DNA from 2 places in the Dendrosporobacter quercicolus genome. Region 2 is predicted to be linked to the other one. Evidence: predicted binding sites of a transcription regulator. Region 2 holds the regulator's gene; the other holds the start of a gene.
What was found. The regulator HrcA, encoded in region 2, represses chaperone genes, less so after heat shock. The targets are predictions, from matches to a motif close to TGTTAGCACTCNNNNNNNNNGAGTGCTAACA.

Region 1: groES (co-chaperone GroES) is a predicted target of HrcA. The motif match lies at 3,419-3,449, and genes of this name have one in related genera.

The regions. Positions count from the first base shown of each region.
Region 1 is NZ_FNHB01000011.1:179-10,091, reverse strand. It holds gene tsaD (tRNA (adenosine(37)-N6)-threonylcarbamoyltransferase complex transferase subunit TsaD) at 1-937, shown strand, start outside; gene BLR06_RS15995 (histidine kinase N-terminal domain-containing protein) at 1,170-2,591, shown strand; gene BLR06_RS15990 (ANTAR domain-containing response regulator) at 2,593-3,183, shown strand; gene groES (co-chaperone GroES) at 3,494-3,778, shown strand; gene groL (chaperonin GroEL) at 3,817-5,460, shown strand; gene BLR06_RS15975 (Bug family tripartite tricarboxylate transporter substrate binding protein) at 5,767-6,777, shown strand; gene BLR06_RS15965 (phytoene desaturase family protein) at 7,450-8,853, opposite strand; partial or broken gene BLR06_RS19600 (collagen-like triple helix repeat-containing protein) at 9,567-9,913, opposite strand, start outside.
Region 2 is NZ_FNHB01000001.1:793,461-803,373, reverse strand. It holds gene BLR06_RS03950 (DNA internalization-related competence protein ComEC/Rec2) at 1-700, shown strand, start outside; gene holA (DNA polymerase III subunit delta) at 713-1,741, shown strand; gene rpsT (30S ribosomal protein S20) at 1,794-2,057, opposite strand; gene gpr (GPR endopeptidase) at 2,198-3,166, shown strand; gene spoIIP (stage II sporulation protein P) at 3,290-4,354, shown strand; gene BLR06_RS03925 (hypothetical protein) at 4,533-4,964, shown strand; gene lepA (translation elongation factor 4) at 5,202-6,998, shown strand; gene hemW (radical SAM family heme chaperone HemW) at 7,006-8,139, shown strand; gene hrcA (heat-inducible transcriptional repressor HrcA) at 8,259-9,293, shown strand; gene BLR06_RS03905 (TCP-1/cpn60 chaperonin family protein) at 9,330-9,913, shown strand, end outside.

The DNA.
Region 1 (9,913 bases), on a different contig from region 2:
ATTATCAAATATTATATCATCACAGGTGCCGGTTCACCAAAAATTTGGCGGGGTAGTGCCGGAAATTGCTTCCCGGAAACATATTGAAAATGTCATTCCTGTAGTAGATGAGGCGCTGCAGCAGGCCGGAGTGGCCTTAGCGCAGATTTCGGCCATTGGAGTTACATACGGACCTGGTTTGGTCGGAGCGCTGCTGGTTGGCGTTGCGGCCGCCAAAGCGCTGGCTTTTGCAACCGGTATTCCCCTGGTGGGCGTCAATCATCTTGAAGGACATATTTTCGCCAACTTTCTGGCCCACGCTGAACTTGAGCCGCCTTTTGTCGCACTGGTAGTTTCCGGCGGACATACTTCACTGGTGTCCGTACAGGACTATAACCAATTTGCATTAATCGGCCAAACCCGTGATGACGCGGCTGGCGAGGCTTTTGATAAAGTAGCGCGGGTCATGGGGCTGCCTTATCCGGGCGGACCGCAGATTGACCGGCTGGCTGCGGCCGGGAATCCGGCAGCGATCGATTTTCCGCGGGCTTTGACCGGGAAAAGCAGCTTTGAATTCAGCTTCAGCGGCTTGAAATCGGCTGTGCTCAATTATCTAAACCAGGCCGAACAGCGTGGGCAGCGGGTCAGCCAGGCCGATGTGGCGGCCAGTTTCCAGGCTGCCGTGGTTGATGTATTGGTTTCCAAAGCTGTGCAGGCTGCCCGGTTCTATTCTGTCGACCGTCTGGTTTTAGCCGGCGGCGTTGCCGCCAACAGTATGCTGCAAGCTAAGCTGACAGGCGCTTGTACTGAACAAGATATCAGGTTGTATTATCCGGGAGCGGTATTGTGTACCGATAATGCCGCCATGATTGCCTGCCGGGCTTATTATCAGTTTTGCAGCGGTAAAGTCTCTGACTTATATTTAAATGCCGTACCATCGTTGAAAATTGGTTGTTGAGCGGTGGCAAACCTGATTTGTGGGTAATGTGGATAAATGGGGAAACCCATTTGAAAATAGCCACATCAATTGTTAATAACGTTGTGGAAACTGTGGATAACTTGTTGGTAACGTTTTTCCTGGCCGGTATTTCAACAAATTTTTAAAAAAAACCATTTTATAACAGGAATTTTTATTGAAAGAGTTGAATAAAAATTAATTTAAATATGCCTGGAGGGTTGGGGAAAATAATATGGGAATCATCGGAGATGTGTGCCGTAAAATAACAACCTTGGTGCCGGCGCAGATTGAAATGCTGGATAAGCTTAGCGGTATTTTCCCATTGGTATGTGATTTGGCCCATGCGCAGTTAACGGTGTATACGAAAGCCAGTGATGAAAATTTACTGGTCATTGCCGCACAGATTAAGCCCAATACCAGTTTCAGCCAATATAAGCCTAATTTGCTGGGAACGACAGTATACGCCGCCGAAGAACCGCTGATATGGCGCACCATGTCGACGGGCCAGCCTATTTGTGGTCAGCGTGAATGGGCGCTGGGCATGCTGATGGAAATGCAAACTTATCCGGTGCATGATTATGACGGCAATATTATTGCAGTTGTCAGCTTTGAAACAAGTCCTGATGAAATACGGACGGAAGGGTACAGCATTTTATTGGAAACTGCCTATATGCTGCTGATTAACGCCAGGTCTCCGTTTGATGTCAAGCTATACCGGCCGTTATCGGCCAGTGATGGTATTATTGTTACCGATGAACGGGGAAAAATAACTTTTGCTAATGCTGCAGCGGGCAGCATTTATAAAGTTTTAGGGATTGGCCGGATTGTCGGCCGGCATATTTATGACCGGCAGATCAACATGCGGATTACCAAAAAAACGACTACCAGTCAGATGCCCTATGAAACCGAACTGGAGGCCGGCAATTTAATTTTGGTGCAGCGAACCATCCCGATTATCCAGGCCGGGCAGGTTATCCGGACGGTAATCATCGTTGCTGATGTTACCGAACTAAAGAAAAAAGAAAAAGAGTTATTGATTAAGTCAGCGGTTATTCAGGAAATTCACCACCGTGTAAAAAATAATTTACAGACAATCGCCAGCCTGCTCCGGCTGCAGTCCCGGCGAACCGATTCACTGCAAGTAAAAGCAGCGTTGCGGGAAAGCGTCAACAGGATATTGAGCATTTCGGTTGTTCACGAGTTTTTGTCGCAGCAGGATGCCGAATTTATTGACGTAGCTGAAGTTGCCAAAAATATATTGGATCTGGTTATCCAAAATATGCTGGAGCCTGACTTTAATTTGCAAACTATTTTTAACGGTGAAACGGTTATCCTGCCGTCAGAGCAGGCGAGCAGTCTGGCCTTAGTCATCAATGAGCTTATTCAGAATTCCATTGAGCACGGCTTTATCGGCCGGCCGGAAGGTCTGATTGGCGTGGATATTGCCACCAATCCCGAAGCTTACCGGATTGATATTTATGATAACGGGATTGGTTTGCCGGCAAACTTCAGCTCACAGGTATCAAAAAGCCTGGGACTGCAGATTGTAAGAACCTTGATTGAAGACGATCTGGGCGGTACCTTTGAATTATACGCGGATCAAGGCACCCATGCCCGTATCACAATTCCCCGGAGCATAGAGGGAGGAAAATAGTATGCAACCATTGCGTGTAGTTATTGCTGACAATGAATCGATTATCAGAATGGATTTGAAAGAAATACTGGAAGAAGCTGGTCATACGGTTGTCGGAGAGGCAACGGATGGGCTGAAAGCCATTGAACTTACGCGCAGGCATCGTCCTGATCTGGTTATTATGGACATCAAAATGCCTGAAATGGATGGTATTACTGCCGCTAAGACAATTTCTCATGAAAAAATTGCTCCGGTACTCTTATTGACGGCATTCAGCCAGAAAGAGATTGTCGATAAGGCGAAAGACTCAGGCGTATTGGCCTACCTGGTCAAACCGGTCAAGGAAACCAATTTGTTCCCGGCGATTGAAATTGCTTTGTCGCGTTTTCATGAATTCGCCGAGCTGGAACAAGAACTGGAAGATGTAAAAAATTCACTGGAAACCCGTAAAGTTCTGGACCGGGCGAAAGGCATTCTTATGGACGCCTACAATTTGAATGAAAGTGAGGCTTACCGCAGGATTCAGCAGTATAGCATGAGCAAACGCAAATCGATTCGCGATGTTGCTCAGGCCATTGTTGATTCCGTTATCACCAAGAAAAAGGGGAAATAAAATAAGTTGGTCTGAACTGCGGGTTTTTTTGCAAGAAAACGGTAGTTCAGGCCAACTGTTTTTTTTGTTGCAGACATTATCTGACAAGCTTTAATTACATTATTGTGTAAAATGAAGAAATCAAGCGAAAACCAACGCTTTTTTAGGATAAATTTTAAAAAAAAATTGGTATAAGCCTAAATTTTCGTTTATAGCTCTTGCTTTTTGGCAATTAATTATATATGATAATTTATGGAATTAGCACTCGCTTTTAGTGAGTGCTAACAAATACACTAATTCTATTAAGATATCATAAAAGGAGGTTGCTTCAATGATTAAGCCACTAGGCGACAGAGTAGTCATTCAAGTGTTAGAAGGGGAATTAAAAACAAAGAGTGGTATCGTATTGCCTGATACAGCCAAAGAGAAACCCCAGGAAGGCCAGATCGTAGCCGTTGGTACCGGTAAACTGCTGGACAATGGTCAACGCGTAGCCCTTGATGTTAAGGAAGGCGACAAAATTATTTTCTCCAAGTACGCCGGAACAGAGGTTAAAGTTGATGGTCAGGAATATCTGATTGTAAGTGAAAGAGATATTCTGGCAATTGTTCAGTAATTAAAAAGGTTAAGTTTAATTAGGGAGGCATACATATAATGGCAAAACAAGTGATATTCAATGAAGAAGCACGTCGTGCGCTGGAAAAAGGCGTAAATGCTTTAGCTAATGCTGTTAAAGTAACTTTAGGACCTAAAGGCCGCAATGTCGTTCTTGATAAAAAATTCGGTGCGCCTACCATTACGAACGACGGCGTAACCATTGCCCGTGATATTGAACTGGAAGATCCGTTTGAAAACATGGGCGCCCAACTGGTTAAGGAAGTAGCGACCAAAACGAATGATGTAGCCGGTGACGGTACGACTACAGCAACCTTACTGGCTCAGGCCATGATTCGTGAAGGTATGCGCAATGTAGCCGCCGGCGCTAATCCGATGATCATTAAAAAAGGAATTGAAAAAGCGGTCATCGCCCTGGTTGAAGAAATTAAGAAAAATTCCAAGAAAGTGGAAGCCAAAGACGCGATTGCCCAGGTTGCTTCAATTTCAGCGGCTGACGATGAAATCGGCCAGTTGATTGCTGAAGCAATGGAAAAAGTGGGTAAAGATGGCGTAATCACTGTAGAAGAATCCAAAGGCATGGGTACAAGCCTTGATGTCGTTGAAGGCATGCAGTTTGACCGTGGCTATATTTCCCCTTATATGGTAACCGATACCGACAAAATGGAAGCTGTCTTAAATGATCCCTATATCCTGATTACAGACCGTAAAATCGGGGCAATTGCCGATATGCTGCCTGTGCTGGAAAAAGTGGTTCAACAAGGCAAAGAGCTGCTGATTATTGCTGAAGATGTTGAAGGCGAAGCACTGGCTACTTTAGTTGTCAACAAGCTGCGCGGCACTTTCCGGGCTGTGGCTGTTAAAGCTCCTGGATTTGGTGATCGCCGCAAGGCCATGCTGGAAGATATTGCAATTTTAACCGGCGCTAATGTAATTACCGAAGAACTTGGCCGCAAACTGGACAGTGTGGAACTGGCCGATCTTGGCCGGGCTCGTCAAATCCGGGTGTCGAAAGAAGAAACAACCGTTGTTGACGGCGCCGGCGCCGGCGACGCCATCAAAGGCCGGGTTGCTCAAATTAAATCACAAATCGAAGAAACAACTTCGGATTTTGACCGCGAAAAACTGCAGGAGCGTCTGGCTAAGTTATCCGGCGGCGTAGCTGTTATTCAGGTTGGCGCTGCAACTGAAGTTGAACTGAAAGAAAAGAAACTGCGCATTGAAGATGCTCTGAATGCTACCCGCGCTGCTGTTGAGGAAGGTATTGTCGCCGGGGGCGGTACTACATTCATTGATATTCTGCCTGTTCTTGATTCCGTATCTGCATCAGGCGACGAAAAAACCGGCGTTCAAATTGTAAAACGTGCAATTGAAGAGCCAGTTCGTCAAATTGCCGACAATGCCGGTCTGGAAGGATCAGTAGTTGTTGAGAATGTGAAAAAAGCCGGTAAGGGCATTGGCTTCAATGCACTTACAGAAGAATATATCGACATGATTGCCGCCGGTATTGTGGATCCTGCCAAGGTTACCCGTTCCGCGCTGCAGAATGCAGCAAGCATCGCTGCAATGGTATTAACAACTGAAACCCTGGTTGCCGATAAACCGGAAAAAGATAACGGCGCTGCCGCCGCTGCTGCAATGGGCGGCATGGGTGGAATGGGCGGCATGGGCGGCATGATGTAATCAGAGCCCCTAGCCCCTTATGTGGTTTGATGCGTTGGTTAACATAACATTATTTTACCGCATTCATACCACGTAAATTTCAAATTAGAGGTTACTCATTAGTTTACTAAACTTTTGGGTAGCCTCTTTTTTCATATCTTTTTGTAATGTGCAGATAGATTTTTTGGTGGTTTTATCATCGCTGTGGCCAAGCCGCTCCACTGCTGACCGGTTTTATTTTTTTTCATGACAAAATATGACAATGTTTTTTATGTAATCAGGTATAAAATCGAATTAAAACGAATTAAGGGGAGATATGCTGTGAAAATGAGAAAATCGGTTGCGTTGTCCTTAATGCTGTTATGTTCGATGGGGATGGTTGCTGGTTGCGGAACGAAAGAAACGCCGGCCGCCGTTGCCGAAAAGTATCCGGATAAGGCGATCACGTTGATTGTGCCTTATACGGCGGGTGGCGCCAATGACATGATGGCGAGAGCGATGGGTAAAGTTGCATATCAGCATCTGGGACAGAATATCATCATAAAAAATGTGCCTGGCGCGGGCGGGATTTTAGGCTGGAATGAGTTGGTTGAATCAGGGGAGGACGGCTATACATTGGGAACAGTGACTACAAGTGCATTATTGCAGTCGGCGTATGGGACAACCGGCTACCACTATCCTTCTGCGATAGATCCCTTAGTGCAGATTATGGAATTACCATCAGTTATAGTTGTTCGCTCCGATTCAGACTGGAACAATATTAATGATTTAATTAATTACGCCAGGCAGCATCCCGGTGCTGTAAAATATGGACATGGTGGGTTAGGTGGTGTAACTCATGTTGTGGGAGAAATGACAGCTAAAAAAGTCGGGGTTAACTTAAGCCAGGTGCCATTTAAAGGGGATTCGGAAGCATTAGCAGCTTTATTGGGAGGGCATATTCAGGTACAGTTTTCCTCTCCACCTATGCTACAGGAACACATAAAAAGTGGCACGATTAAGGCACTTGGAGTTACGTCAATGAAAAGGATGAATGATCCGGTATTCAGCAATGTTCCTACTTTACAGGAACAAGGAGTAGATGTGGTATTAAGTATCTTTTGGGGAATTGGCGCTCATAAAGGTATGCCGCCGGAAATAAAAGCTAAGCTGTTAGCTGGACTTGAAAAAACAGTGAATGATCCTGAGTACATAGAAAACATGAGAAAGCTAGGCATGGAAGTTAACTACTTAGGGCATGAAGAATTTTTTCAAAAGTGGCTTAAAGAAACAAGAATACTTACGAAAATAATAAAAGAATCCGGTATTGCTGAAAAAATAGCAGAGCAGAAAAAATAAGATGAATTTAGCATGGTGTGAATACGGGCTGGCAATGTAGTCTGTCTTTAAGCATAAAACTTCCTACTTCCGTACTGAACAGAGCCAATAAAAACGGAAGTAGGGAGTTTTTTTACATTATAATAAATTTCGTTGCCTAAATCCAGCATAGTCAGCCGAAATTTTCCTATTTACAAAACCATACCACAATATGTCATAAGGGGCTTACACAAAATACCGAGTAACGTTGCCGATGCCGTAATAACAGACCCGCCTTACTCATCTGGTGGATCTACCTGGGCACAGAAAACGCAAGATCCAATAAAAAAGTACGAACAGACAGGCAATAAATTAGTACCGTAATAAGCTAGAAGTTGGAGGTTGTCCATGCGTTAATCAAACTTGCGGGCAGCCTCTATTTCGTGTCTTCCGGTTACATACAAATGCAGTTTCCTAATGTGTCACCTATGTCCTAAACCGCTGTATGATTTTCTCATTTTCTGCTAATAAAACTTAACCTTGATTTCATATCACATTATTATGGGGATTCCTTGGAGATATTAGGCAAGCGGTAAGGCTCGTTATTAACAACAAACCTGACTAGTGGTGACAGTTGGAGACGTTTCTTTTTTAACATAAAGCTGACAATAAGGAATGTCCCTGGCTGTTTTATACCATTTAAAAAACCGCAGCCTATAAGTTTTTCGCATGTCGGTCAATGATTATTTTAGCTGCCTTTGTTCCCGAGTCGGCGGCCCGCTCCGTGAAATAGCCCACGCCAACGGTGCAGTCACCTGCGAAATATAATCCTTCAATCCCGGATTCGAGAGGTAATTTTCTTACGGCGTTGCAGCCGTGATGCACCGGTGCGGATAGAACAATGCATTCCTCCGTCCATTCAACATTTTCTCTTACTTCAGGCCAGCGGCTGTATACTCCCTCGGCCATGTGAGCGAACCACTCCTCTTTGGTTTTCTTTTGAAAGTCTGCGGGACTGAGAAACAGTTCTACGTTGATGGCCTGCTTGCCGGGCGGCGCCCACGAAGGATCCAGGTTTGAAAATGTCGCAATGACACCATCGTATTTCCCGTCCGGTGTCAGCAGCATCAGCTGAGCTGATAGATGATGCAGCACTTTCTTTTTTAATGCCAGATGAACATCAAGCGCCACAGTGTTGGATTTATAAAGATCTGTGACGATTTCATCAATGTGTTTTGGAATGTTAGTTCCCAGTAGTTTCCGAAGGTCCGGATAGGTGGCGGTGTTGACAACATACTTGGTTCTATATATTTCTTCAGCCCCATCCGGGTTGATGACGGTGACTCCTTTTGACTTGCCGTTTTCGACAATCACATTCTTAACCGTATGATGAACAAGAACCGTGCCGCCGTTCTTTTTTACAGTAGTCAAAAAGGCCACTGGAAGAGCATGCGCCGGCTCTCCGGTCATTTTGACGATCGCATGACGGCCGCCAAAGTTGCCGTTTATGAGCAAGGTAACCAGAGTGTTTATGGAACCCTGCTCCAAAGCCACGGCGTCGGCCAAAACACTGTTTGCCGCTACGAAACTTCGAAGCACTGCCTCGACATGCGGATCATCGGTGATCTGCTTCAGCCAGCCTAACGCCGGTTTTTCGTCGAACTCTTGGGACCACAGTTCTTCCAGCGTACAGGCGAGTCCTGCATCTATGACCTTGATCATTTCATATTTGCTGTGTTCCGGCAAATCCATACCTATATCGTGCAGGAACTCTATGACCCCTTCGCCATTGGAACAGAAAGGCAGGAATACCTCTTTATCGGCGTAGATCGCGTTTTGAGGTAAAACTTCCCAACGAAGATTTGTTCCGGTTTCCCGCGCGGCTTGTACCCAATTGCCCTGACCCTCATTCAGGGTTGTGCACCAAAGAATTACATGCAGATGCTTATCAAGTTTAAACCCATCCCGTACGATTGGGACGTCGTATCTGGTGCCGCCTTCTTCTCCCTTTTCAAAAATAACAGTACGTAATCCCGCTTTGGCCAAGTACGCTGCTGCGATAGAACCGCCGGGGCCTGCCCCGATTACCGCAACATCGAATTCATCATGTGTGTACATTTATATACCTCCATTATTTTGAAGTCCGTTTCTACATTTCAACGATATCCTGGGCATGTAATTTTTCCAGGAAGGTCAAGATAAACTAGTGACGGCGGATACACCTATGTGCGGTATGACTAACTATGTTCTGTTAGTGACCATTTCTCTTAGCCGCAATCAGGGTGCTGTAAATGCTGAAGCTCAGTCTTGACTTAATTGCGTCAAGAGTACTCCTTCCTTTCCAATCGATTACAATATTATTATTCATCCAATAATTCAACATATTCAGTTAATATCTAGTAATCGCGACCTGTTGATTGGGGTGCGATACATTGTTTGGAGATGCTTCATTTGACCGGCAAACCAGTACTTTTGATGGAGCAGCTTGTTCAATTGTTAAGCCGGGAAGTATCATATTAGATTCCACCCCCTTTGGTACAATTAAGCGTACTTTTGGCTATACATACTTTTGGTTGAGGGAGAATTGAAAAAGCAACAGGCGAGGCGAGCGAGTATGTATTGTTTAATGTATAACCTAAAACGGGTGCTCAACTTACTGGGAACAGAAAAATTAATAGAGGCGATTAAAAGGATAGCAGTACTTCCTGTTGCGAGAAGTACCGCTATTTTATTTATTGTTCAATTCGATCTAATTTAGGGATAATGATGAGGGTTTTCGCACAGCCTGGCGTCCCCAATTGTCCTGCCGGTTCGGTTTGAACTTAAAAGCATCAGACTCCTGGCACGGTGAAATCAGCATTTTCGTAAATGAGGTAAACCCAGATGCTGGTTCTTGCTCCTGCAACGGAAGCGAAAAGATCTATTTCATACAGGGACCATAAACTGGTGTCGGGGTCCTGCTGGCGAATCCAGGTTCGGTGCATTTCATTTGAGTTGCTATAGATAAGACTGTCTAATTGTACGCTTGTTGGCGTAAGGGTAACGCCATTCAAGCTGGTTCCTTCAACCGCTGAGTCATATTGGCTTGAACGTTTGATATCAACCGTAATTGAGCTGACAAGAGCGCTTACCGACAGACTTAGTGATGACGAAGTACTATATTGCAGTTGATAGCTAA
Region 2 (9,913 bases):
GCTGATTGATACAGGCGGAGCCAGCAGTCAATCGGCGCTTGATATTGGCAAAAGGGTGGTTGTCCCCTATCTCAGGCATTATGGAATTGAGCGGCTGGACTATCTCATCTTGACCCATGGACATCAGGATCATGCCGGCGGCGCAGCGGCTGTCGCCGGAAAAATTCCCATCAGCCATATCCTGGTGGCGCGGGAGAGATATTCACCGGCAGTGGATCAATTGGCCTTGGCATTGAAGGGACAGAGGTTCATTCCCGCTTATACCGGTCAAAAAATATGGCTGGATTCAGTCCTGCTGGAAGTGGTTCATGCGGTGGACAGCAAAGCTGCCCGGTTTGACAATGAGGCTTCCAATGTAATTAGAATCAGTTATGGAAAGCACAGCTTCCTGATTACCGGCGATCTGGAAAGACCGGGCGAGGAAGCTGTACTGGCAGCCGGGACGCCGATTGCCAGCACGGTTCTTAAAGTTGGTCATCACGGGGCCAAAACTTCAACAAGTCCGGCGTTTTTGCAGCTGGTTGCACCGGAATATGCGGTCATTTCGGCCGGCGCCGGAAACCGGTTTGGTCATCCGCATCCGGAAATTTTACAACGGTTGTCAGCCCGGCGGATTAAAACCTACCGTACCGATCAACAGGGCGCGGTGGTATTCCAAACAGATGGCAAGAAGCTGTCTGTCAGTAGTTTCCTGCCTTGAAAGGAGGGTGTGATGAGTAGTTATATCAATGTGCTGGCCCAGGTTAGGCAAGGCCTGCTCAAGCCGGTGTACCTCATTCATGGCGAAGAGGTTTATTTAGCCCGTCAGTTGGAGCAGGCGATTGTCAATGCAATATTGGCGCCGGCTGACAGGGATATGAATTTGAATATCGTCAATGGCGATCCTGTGTTACAGGAACTGGCCGGTCTTATTGAAACAGTACCGTTTTGCGGCGAAAAAAACGTCATTGTAGTCCGTAATTCAGGATTGTTTCGCGGCCGCAAAGGCTCCGTCGAGTCCGAAAACGATCATACCGACGAACGGCTGTTAAAGGTGCTGGCCAATATACCTGGATATAGCCACGTGTTATTTATTACCGCAGATAAGGCGGATAAGCGGCGCAAACTATACAAGAATATTGAAAAACTGGGTGCTGTCGTAGAAGTAGCCCCGTTAAAACCCAGGGATATTAGGCTGTGGCTGCCCAATAAACTGAATGAGCTTGGCAAACGAATGGCGCCTGAGGCCATAGAGTATTTCTTGTCAATTGTCAGTGTCATGTCCCCGACCGCCTTAGGTTTCCTTGACCATGAACTGGAGAAAGCGGCATTATATGCCGATGGCAAGGTCATTACTAAAGCTGATTTAAACGAAACTTTGGCGGCCATACCGGAAATATCGGTGTTTTCCATGATTGACGCCATTAGTGTTAAGGATACGCCCAAGGCGCTGCTGCTGTTTGGCGAGCAGCTGGCGACCGGGGAGCACCCAATAAAAATATTGTCGCTATTGGGCCGGCAGGTGAGATTGTTATGGCAGGCCCGGAATTTGGCGGCCGGCGGTTGCAGCGCCAGTCAAATTGCCGGTGAACTGGGGGTAATGCCGTTTATTGCGGAGAAGCTTGTCAAGCAGTGCCGGGGCTTTTCCGAACCGGTATTAAAAGCCGCCCTTCTCGGTCTGGCCGAGGCTGACCGAAACCTGAAGTCCGGCCGGACAACAAGCGTGGCTTTGGAACAAATCATCATTGAAATGTGCCGGTAAAAATAAAAAACCTGTCCGTTGGCGGACAGGTTTTCATTTTGCGATATTCGCCTTAGCCTAACGCATTAATTTTGCGGGCTAAGCGGGATTTTTTACGGGCTGCTGCATTTTTATGAAGAACGCCTTTTCCGGCTGCTTTATCAATCGTGCTGCTGGCTTTGGTCAGGAGGGCTTTAGCATCAGCGTTATTGCCAGCACCTACAGCTTCAGTTACTTTGCGGGTAGCCGTTCTGATCGATGACCTTACAGCAAAGTTTTTAGCGCGCCGTTCAGCGTCAGTTTTTATGCTGCGTTCGGATGATTTTATATTTGGCAAATCTTTCACCTCCTTATGACCATATTACCTAAAATATTCTAGCACGTGTCCATAGAAAATGCAAGTATCTTGTGTTGAATAGTTGTCAGGCATCCCGGTTAACATAGGGTTAATATTCTATTGGTTGGAGGAGCTATAAGATGCAGGCAGCAAATACGCCGCGTACTGATTTAGCGTTAGAGGCGCGGGAAATGATTACAAAACAGGTCAGCCAGGAGGTACCCGGCGTACTGGTAGAAACCAGCGAAGACGATGAAATTCTCATTACCCGCGTAAATATTACCACACCGGAAGCAGAACGGCTGATGGGAAAGACACAGGGGCGGTATGTAACAATTGAAGCCCAGGGTTTGCGGTATAAAAATACGCCCCTGCAGGAAAAAATCATGAACTATCTGGCGCAGGAACTGGCCGGACTGGCCCAATTACCGCGCGACGCCACCATTCTGGTGGTAGGCCTGGGCAACTGGAATGTTACACCTGATGCTCTGGGGCCGCGGGCAGTGGATAAGATTGTGGTAACCAGACACTTGCAGGATATGCTTTCACCGGAACTGAAAGGCGGCGTACGGTCAATCTGTGCGATTGCACCGGGCGTTTTGGGAATTACCGGCATGGAAACCGCTGAAATTGTTCACGGTATTGCCAGTAAAATAAAGCCGGATTTGGTCATTGCCATTGATGCTCTGGCTGCAGCTTCAAGCCACAGAGTGATTACAACGGTGCAATTGGCCGATACCGGCATCCATCCCGGCTCAGGCGTGGGCAATAAACGATTCGGGTTAACTCAGGAATCGCTTGGCGTGCCGGTGATTGCCATTGGCGTGCCCACGGTTGTTCATGCTTCTACAATTGCCATGGATACCATCCATACTTTACAAGAACATTCTTCGTTCGCCCGCTATTTTAAAAGCATGGAAAACCTGACCGAACAGGACCGGCAGGTTATTGTGCGTCAGGTCTTGCCGGATACACTGGGCGATTTAATGGTCACGCCGAAGGAGGTCGACCGGCTGATTGCCGATATTGCCGATGTAGTCGCCGGAGGAATTAATCAGGCAATGCATCCCGGCATTGATTACGAGAATATCCATATTTATTTGCACTGACGCCGCCGCCGGCCGTCGTGTTCAGCGGCAGCACTGTGTAATATCATAAAGTTGCCAAGCATATACATTGTATGTAAACGAAAATCGGTAGCAATTATGGTTGCTGGCCTACGGGAGGATACAATGTTGACAAGACGGCAACGGCATCGGCGAAAGTTTGCTTATCAAAAAGTGGTGTTATTCAGCCTTATTGTCGGGCTGAGCGGCTGCCTGGCGGTCTGGGCCTGTTCAGACTGGTCCGAATCTGCCGTTACGGTAAGCTCGTCAGGGTCAGGGCAGGAGAACCCCCAAGCGGCTTCCTGGCTGCCTGAATGGCGGGATATCTTGTTCTCCGGTATTCCTGGACTAGCCAATACAGTAAAGAAGCCGCCGGTGGTCAAAGTTAAGCCGGAAGTTACCGTCCGGAGCGTGATGCATGGGCTGGTGTTGTTTTTTACTGAAATTGATGTTAACGATATGCGTTCGGTGTTAAAGGCTGAAATACCGGTGTTGGCGGTTATACCGGCCGGACAGCCAACGGTTAGCGCCATGACAGTGCCGAATTTTCCTAAATTTGATCCGGCGAGCATGTTGCCCAAAGGCAAACCTTTGGTGGGAATATACCATACGCATACGGCGGAATCTTTCATTCCCAGTTCCGGTGCGGCTCATAAACCGGGCGGACAAATCGGCGATATTGTTGACGTTGGCGGCGCACTGGCAAGAAAGCTGGAAAGCTTGGGCATTCCGGCCATCCAAAGTAAAAATATTCATGATTACCCCAGTTTTATGAAAGCCTATGGTGTGTCTGAAGCGACAGTTCAGCAAATGCTGGCTGAAAACCCTTCTATTCAGATAATTTTTGATATTCACCGGGATGCCGGTAAACGGGAAGATCATACAGTGACCGTCAACGGGGTTCCAGCGGCAAAACTGACGATTGTTGTAGCCACAGGGCAACCTGATTTGCCGCAGCCCACCTGGCAGCAGAATCACGCTTTTGCCAAACTGATTGAAGCTAAGCTGACGCAGTATTATCCCGGATTATCTAAAGGAATTTTACTGGTAGAATGGCGCTATAACCAGCATCTTCATCCCCGGTCCCTGCTGCTGGAGGTTGGCTGTCAGGAAAATAGCATGGAGGAAGTGGAGCGAAGTATGGAGTTTTTTGGCGAGATACTTGCTCAAATCATTGCCGAAAGCAACTGATCCGGCGCAGGCCGCTGAAAATTCGCGCCGTTGCCGGTCAGGACGCCGGTACGTCTGTTTGGCAACCCTTGTTTGGTTGATAATCTGATTCATACATAAAAACAGTCAGTTCAAGTGACTGTTTTTATGTATGAATATTTCTTTTTTTGGTAAGTTAAGGTTGAGGTGAGCGTTTACGATGAGCGATACTGATATAACCAAACTAAGTCGGGGCGTTTTCCTATTGGTGCTGTTGATTATGATTGGGGTTACGGTTGCTGAAACCCAGCTTAACCGTTTGACCCACCGGCAGGAGTTTGCCCAGGCGTTTGCCGTCAAACGTGATAACAATGGTCAATATGCGGCCTATTTATTTGGCAACAGCGTTAAGGCCAGAGCCGTATATCCGGTTGCGCAAGTTACGGGTGACCAGCAAATTATTGTCAATGTTGCCGGTGGCAAGTTGGTAATGCCGACCCGTGTCCGTATCGATACGCAGGCAATCCTTGCCAAACTGGCCGCCTGGTATCAACGGATGATTCAGCAAGCGGCTGAAGGCAAGCGCCTGCTTCAGCAGTATATGGCGGCTTTTTGCGGCGACCTGGTCCAATATCTCAATCAATACAGGTAATGCTTGCAGGTTACTGCTTCAGGATGCTATAATCTATAGCAGTATTTGGCGATTGCAACCAGTACTTTCGTCATTTTAAACAACGAATAAGTTTGCCCGGATTTTTTCGCACTGCGAGGTGAAGGAGCCGTGCAGATCGGCGGATCTGTAAGGCTGCTACAACAAAGCAGGAGGGAAAAGACGGCTAAAGTATTCTTGTTTTTAGGTGACGCAAGGTACCAGAGCGGGGAGGATGCTATGACAACGAAAAATATCCGTAATTTTTCCATTATTGCCCACATAGATCACGGGAAATCCACCCTTGCCGACCGGCTGATTGAATATACGGGCACCTTGTCTTCACGGGAGATGGAAGCTCAGGTGCTGGATCAGATGGATCTGGAACGTGAACGCGGCATTACTATTAAGGCGCAGGCCGTCCGGCTGGACTATATTGCACAAGACGGCGAGACCTATATGCTTAATCTGATCGATACGCCTGGTCATGTTGATTTTACTTATGAAGTGTCCCGCAGCCTGGCTGCCTGCGAAGGTGCATTGCTGGTGGTGGATGCGGCCCAGGGAATTGAAGCGCAAACACTGGCCAATGTTTACCTGGCTTTGGAAAATAATCTTGAAATTATTCCGGTAATTAATAAGATTGATTTGCCGAGCGCTGATCCGGAAAAAGTTAAACAGGAAATTGAAGAGGTGATCGGGCTGGACACCTCAGATGCCGTGCTGGCCAGCGCCAAAACCGGCATTGGCATTGCCGGGATTCTGGAAGCCATTGTGAAGAAGGTTCCGCCGCCGAAGGGAGCGATTGACGAGCCGCTGAGCGCGCTTATTTTTGATTCTCATTTTGACGCCTATAAAGGGGTCATTGCTTATGTCCGGGTGATGAACGGCAGAATCAAGCCGGGCATGAAATTAAAAATGATGGCCACCGACAAAAAATTTGAAGTGACCGAGGTGGGAATTTTTAAGCCGTCTTTAGCGACCATTGCTGAGCTGGGAACCGGTCAAGTCGGATTTGTGGCCGGCAGCATTAAGAATGTAAAGGATGTCCGGGTTGGCGATACCATTACTGATGCCGAACATCCGGCGGCGGCAGCCCTGCCCGGTTACCGAAAAATAAACCCAATGGTCTATTGCGGTTTATACCCGGTAGACAGCGCGGATTATGATAATCTCAAAGATGCTTTGGAGAAATTGCAGTTAAATGATGCTGCGCTGTTATTTGAGCCGGAGACCTCCATTGCCCTCGGGTTTGGTTTCAGGTGCGGCTTCCTCGGGTTATTGCACATGGATGTCATCCAGGAACGCCTTGAGCGGGAATACAACTTAAGTCTGATTACTACGGCGCCAAGCGTAATTTACCGGGTGTACAGGACTGATGGCCATATGCTGGAAATAGACAATCCGTCCAAGCTGCCGCCGCCGACCGAAATCGATCATATTGATGAGCCTTACGTCAAGGCCACGGTGATTGTGCCAAATGAATTTGTCGGCGCTGTCATGGAACTCTCCCAGGAAAAGCGCGGTGAGTTTAAAGATATGAAGTATCTTGATACAACCAGAGTGATGATCACTTATCATTTACCGTTAAGCGAGATTATTTATGATTATTTTGATCGCTTGAAGTCATCAACCCGCGGCTATGCTTCACTGGATTACGAATTAACCGGCTACCATACGTCCAGTCTGGTTAAGCTGGATATTTTGTTAAACGGCGATCCGGTTGACGCCTTGTCGGTGATTGTCCACCGGGATAAAGCCGCCTACCGGGGCCGGCAGCTGGCTGAGAAACTCAAAAGCATTATCCCGAAGCAAATGTTTGAAATACCCATTCAGGCGGCAGTCGGCAATAAAGTAATTGCCCGCGAGACAGTCAGGGCAATGCGCAAAGATGTTCTGGCCAAATGCTATGGCGGTGATATCAGCCGTAAGCGGAAACTGCTGGAAAAACAAAAAGAGGGCAAAAAAAGGATGAAACAGGTTGGCAGCGTCGAGATACCGCAGGAAGCCTTTATGGCAATCTTAAAGATTGATTAGCGGTATGATGAGCTTAGGTTTATATATCCATATTCCTTTTTGCCGGCGCAAGTGTTTTTATTGTGATTTCCCGTCATATACGGGCCTGGAACACCTATACAGCGCTTATGTCGCCGCCTTGTGTCGGGAAATTGCCGATCAGGGCGGCATTCTGTCTGGCGCTGTGGTTGACACGGTCTTTATCGGCGGCGGAACGCCAACCGTTCTGTCCGGCAAGCTGCTTGCCGCTGTAATGGACAGCATCAGGCAGGCCTTTAAGCTGGCCGACAATACGGAAATAAGCATTGAAGCCAATCCGGGAACGGCAGACAGGAGCATGCTGGACCAATTACGGCAATGCGGCGTCAACCGGATGAGTTTCGGCGTTCAGTCGTTTTCCGATCCGGTGCTGGCTGCTTTAGGCCGTATTCATACGGCCGGGGAGGCGGTACAGGCGGTTGAACTGGCCCAAAAAGCGGGTTTCGAAAACCTGAATCTGGATCTGATGTACGGATTGCCGGACCAGTCGCTTCACGATTTGCATGACAGCCTGGCAATGGCGTACCGGTTAAATGTCCGGCATTTATCGGTATATGGCTTAAAGGTGGAGGAGGGCACCGGCTTTGCCTATCTGGCAAACCAGGGCCGTCTGAATCTGCCTGATGATGAGCTTGATGACGCTATGTATGAGGCTGTTATGGACAGCATGCCCAAGCTGGGATTTGCGCGGTATGAAATTTCAAATTTTGCCCGGCCCGGTTATCAATGCCGCCATAACCTAAAATACTGGCAGTATCAACCCTATCTCGGCCTGGGCGCCGCCGCTCATTCTTTTATTGACGGTCAGCGGCGGGCGAATGTGAGCGATGTGCAAACATATATTGACAGCGTAAGCTCAGGACAGCCGCCTGTAGTATTGATCGAACAGCCTGACCGGCAAACGGCGATGGCTGAGTTTTGCTTTTTGGCCCTGAGAACCGTGCAAGGCTTGTCGGTTAGCCAGTTTCAACATTGTTTCAGCTGTGATTTTTTTTCCGTCTATCAATTTGCCGTTGACCGGCTGGTACGGAAAGGGGCAGTCATTGTGGCCGGCGATAATGTCAGGCTTACGGCCCTGGGAATGAAATTTGGCAATCAGGTATTTAGTGAGTTTTTACTTTAATGATAACGAATTTTTAAGCTGAGTTACGGAGTATCTTGACATTCAGCCAAATGAGTGGTATTTTTTTAGTAGATATTAGCACTCTATCGACTTGAGTGCTAACAATAGGAGGTGGGAAAATGCTTGATGAGCGCAAGCGAAAAATTCTTCAGGCCATTATTAATGATTACGTTTCCACCGCAGAACCTATTGGCTCACGGACGATTGCCCGTAAATACGATCTAGGAGTCAGTCCGGCGACAATCCGCAACGAAATGGCTGATTTAGAGCTATTAGGCTATCTGGAGCAGCTTCACACATCTTCCGGCCGTATCCCTTCGGCCAAAGGTTACCGGTTTTATGTAGACACATTACTGGCAAGGCCGGCAATTTCAGACAATGAGATTAGTCTGATTTCGGGCTGGTATAACGCCAAAGTACGGCGAATTGAAGAAGTGTTTCAGGAAACCGCCAGAATTATTTCCAGGATGACGCATAATATCTCTTTAGTGCTGGCGCCGCAAATTTCACAAAGTTCCTTTAAATATTTACAATTTCTCCCCATGGACGAACGCCGGGTCATTGTGGTAATTGTGACAGACGGCGGATTTGTTGAAAACAAGATGATTGACATACCGGAAGATACCACCCTAGAAGAGCTGCAACGGGTTGCCGAGGCAATCAACAGGCGCCTGTCAGGCGTATCACTGGATTCAATTAAATCATCGGTTTTAAAAGAAATCCGCAAAGCTGTTGTACCTGATTCCAACCTGTTTGATGCGGCTCTGGCCGTACTGAACAATGTTCTTACCATTGATAAAAAGGAACGCCTCTATCTGGGCGGAACAACGCAGCTGCTAAGCCAGCCGGAGTTCAGGGATGTTGAGAAAATGAAAAATATCCTGCTGATGCTGGAAGAGGAGCAGCTGTTATGTGATCTTTTGCATACGCAGGAGGAAGATGAGGACGGCATCGTGGTCAGAATTGGCCATGAAAACACGTACAGCGGCATTAAGGATTGCAGTATGGTTCAGGCTGCTTACCGGATGGACGGTAAGATTGTGGGTACGATTGCCGTGCTGGGACCAACCCGGATGGAATACGGCAAAGTGATGGCCTTGCTGGAGTTTATGCACAGTCATCTGGGGGAGATACTGAAAAAGTACAAAGTGTAGGGGATTATCCCCTGCTTACATATAGGAGGAACCGGAATGAATCTAAAACAGGCCGGCAGCGGGGCGGAAGTGGATGAAAGCCTGGCGGCGTTAATGACCAACGCCAATGCCGTAAGGGCGATTACCGCAGCCGTGGAAGGGACGATTGGTCCCAAAGGACTGGATACTATGCTGGTGGACCGGTTTGGCGAAGTAATCATTACCAATGACGGCGTAACGATTCTAGATAAAATGGAAGTCAATCATCCGGCCGCCAGAATGTTAATCAATATAGCTAAAGCGCAACAGGCCGAAGTTGGCGACGGTACCACCACCGCCACCCTTATGGCCGGCGCTCTGGTGGCTGAGGGAGTCAATCAGGTGCTGCGCGGGGTGCCGGTAGCCAGGGTGATTGAAGGGCTGAAATATGGTATTGACCAGGCGTTAATTCACTTAAAACAGCAGGCGCGGGTTCTGCAGGATATCCATGACCCGGTTTTACCCAATGTGGCCCGAATTGCCGGACGCGAGCACGAAGATATTGCCCAGTTAGTGGTAGAGGCAGCGAAACTGATCGGCATGGAGAAGCTGGCGGATAAAAAATTCAAGCTGTCTGACATCATTACTGCTCAGGAAGGGGC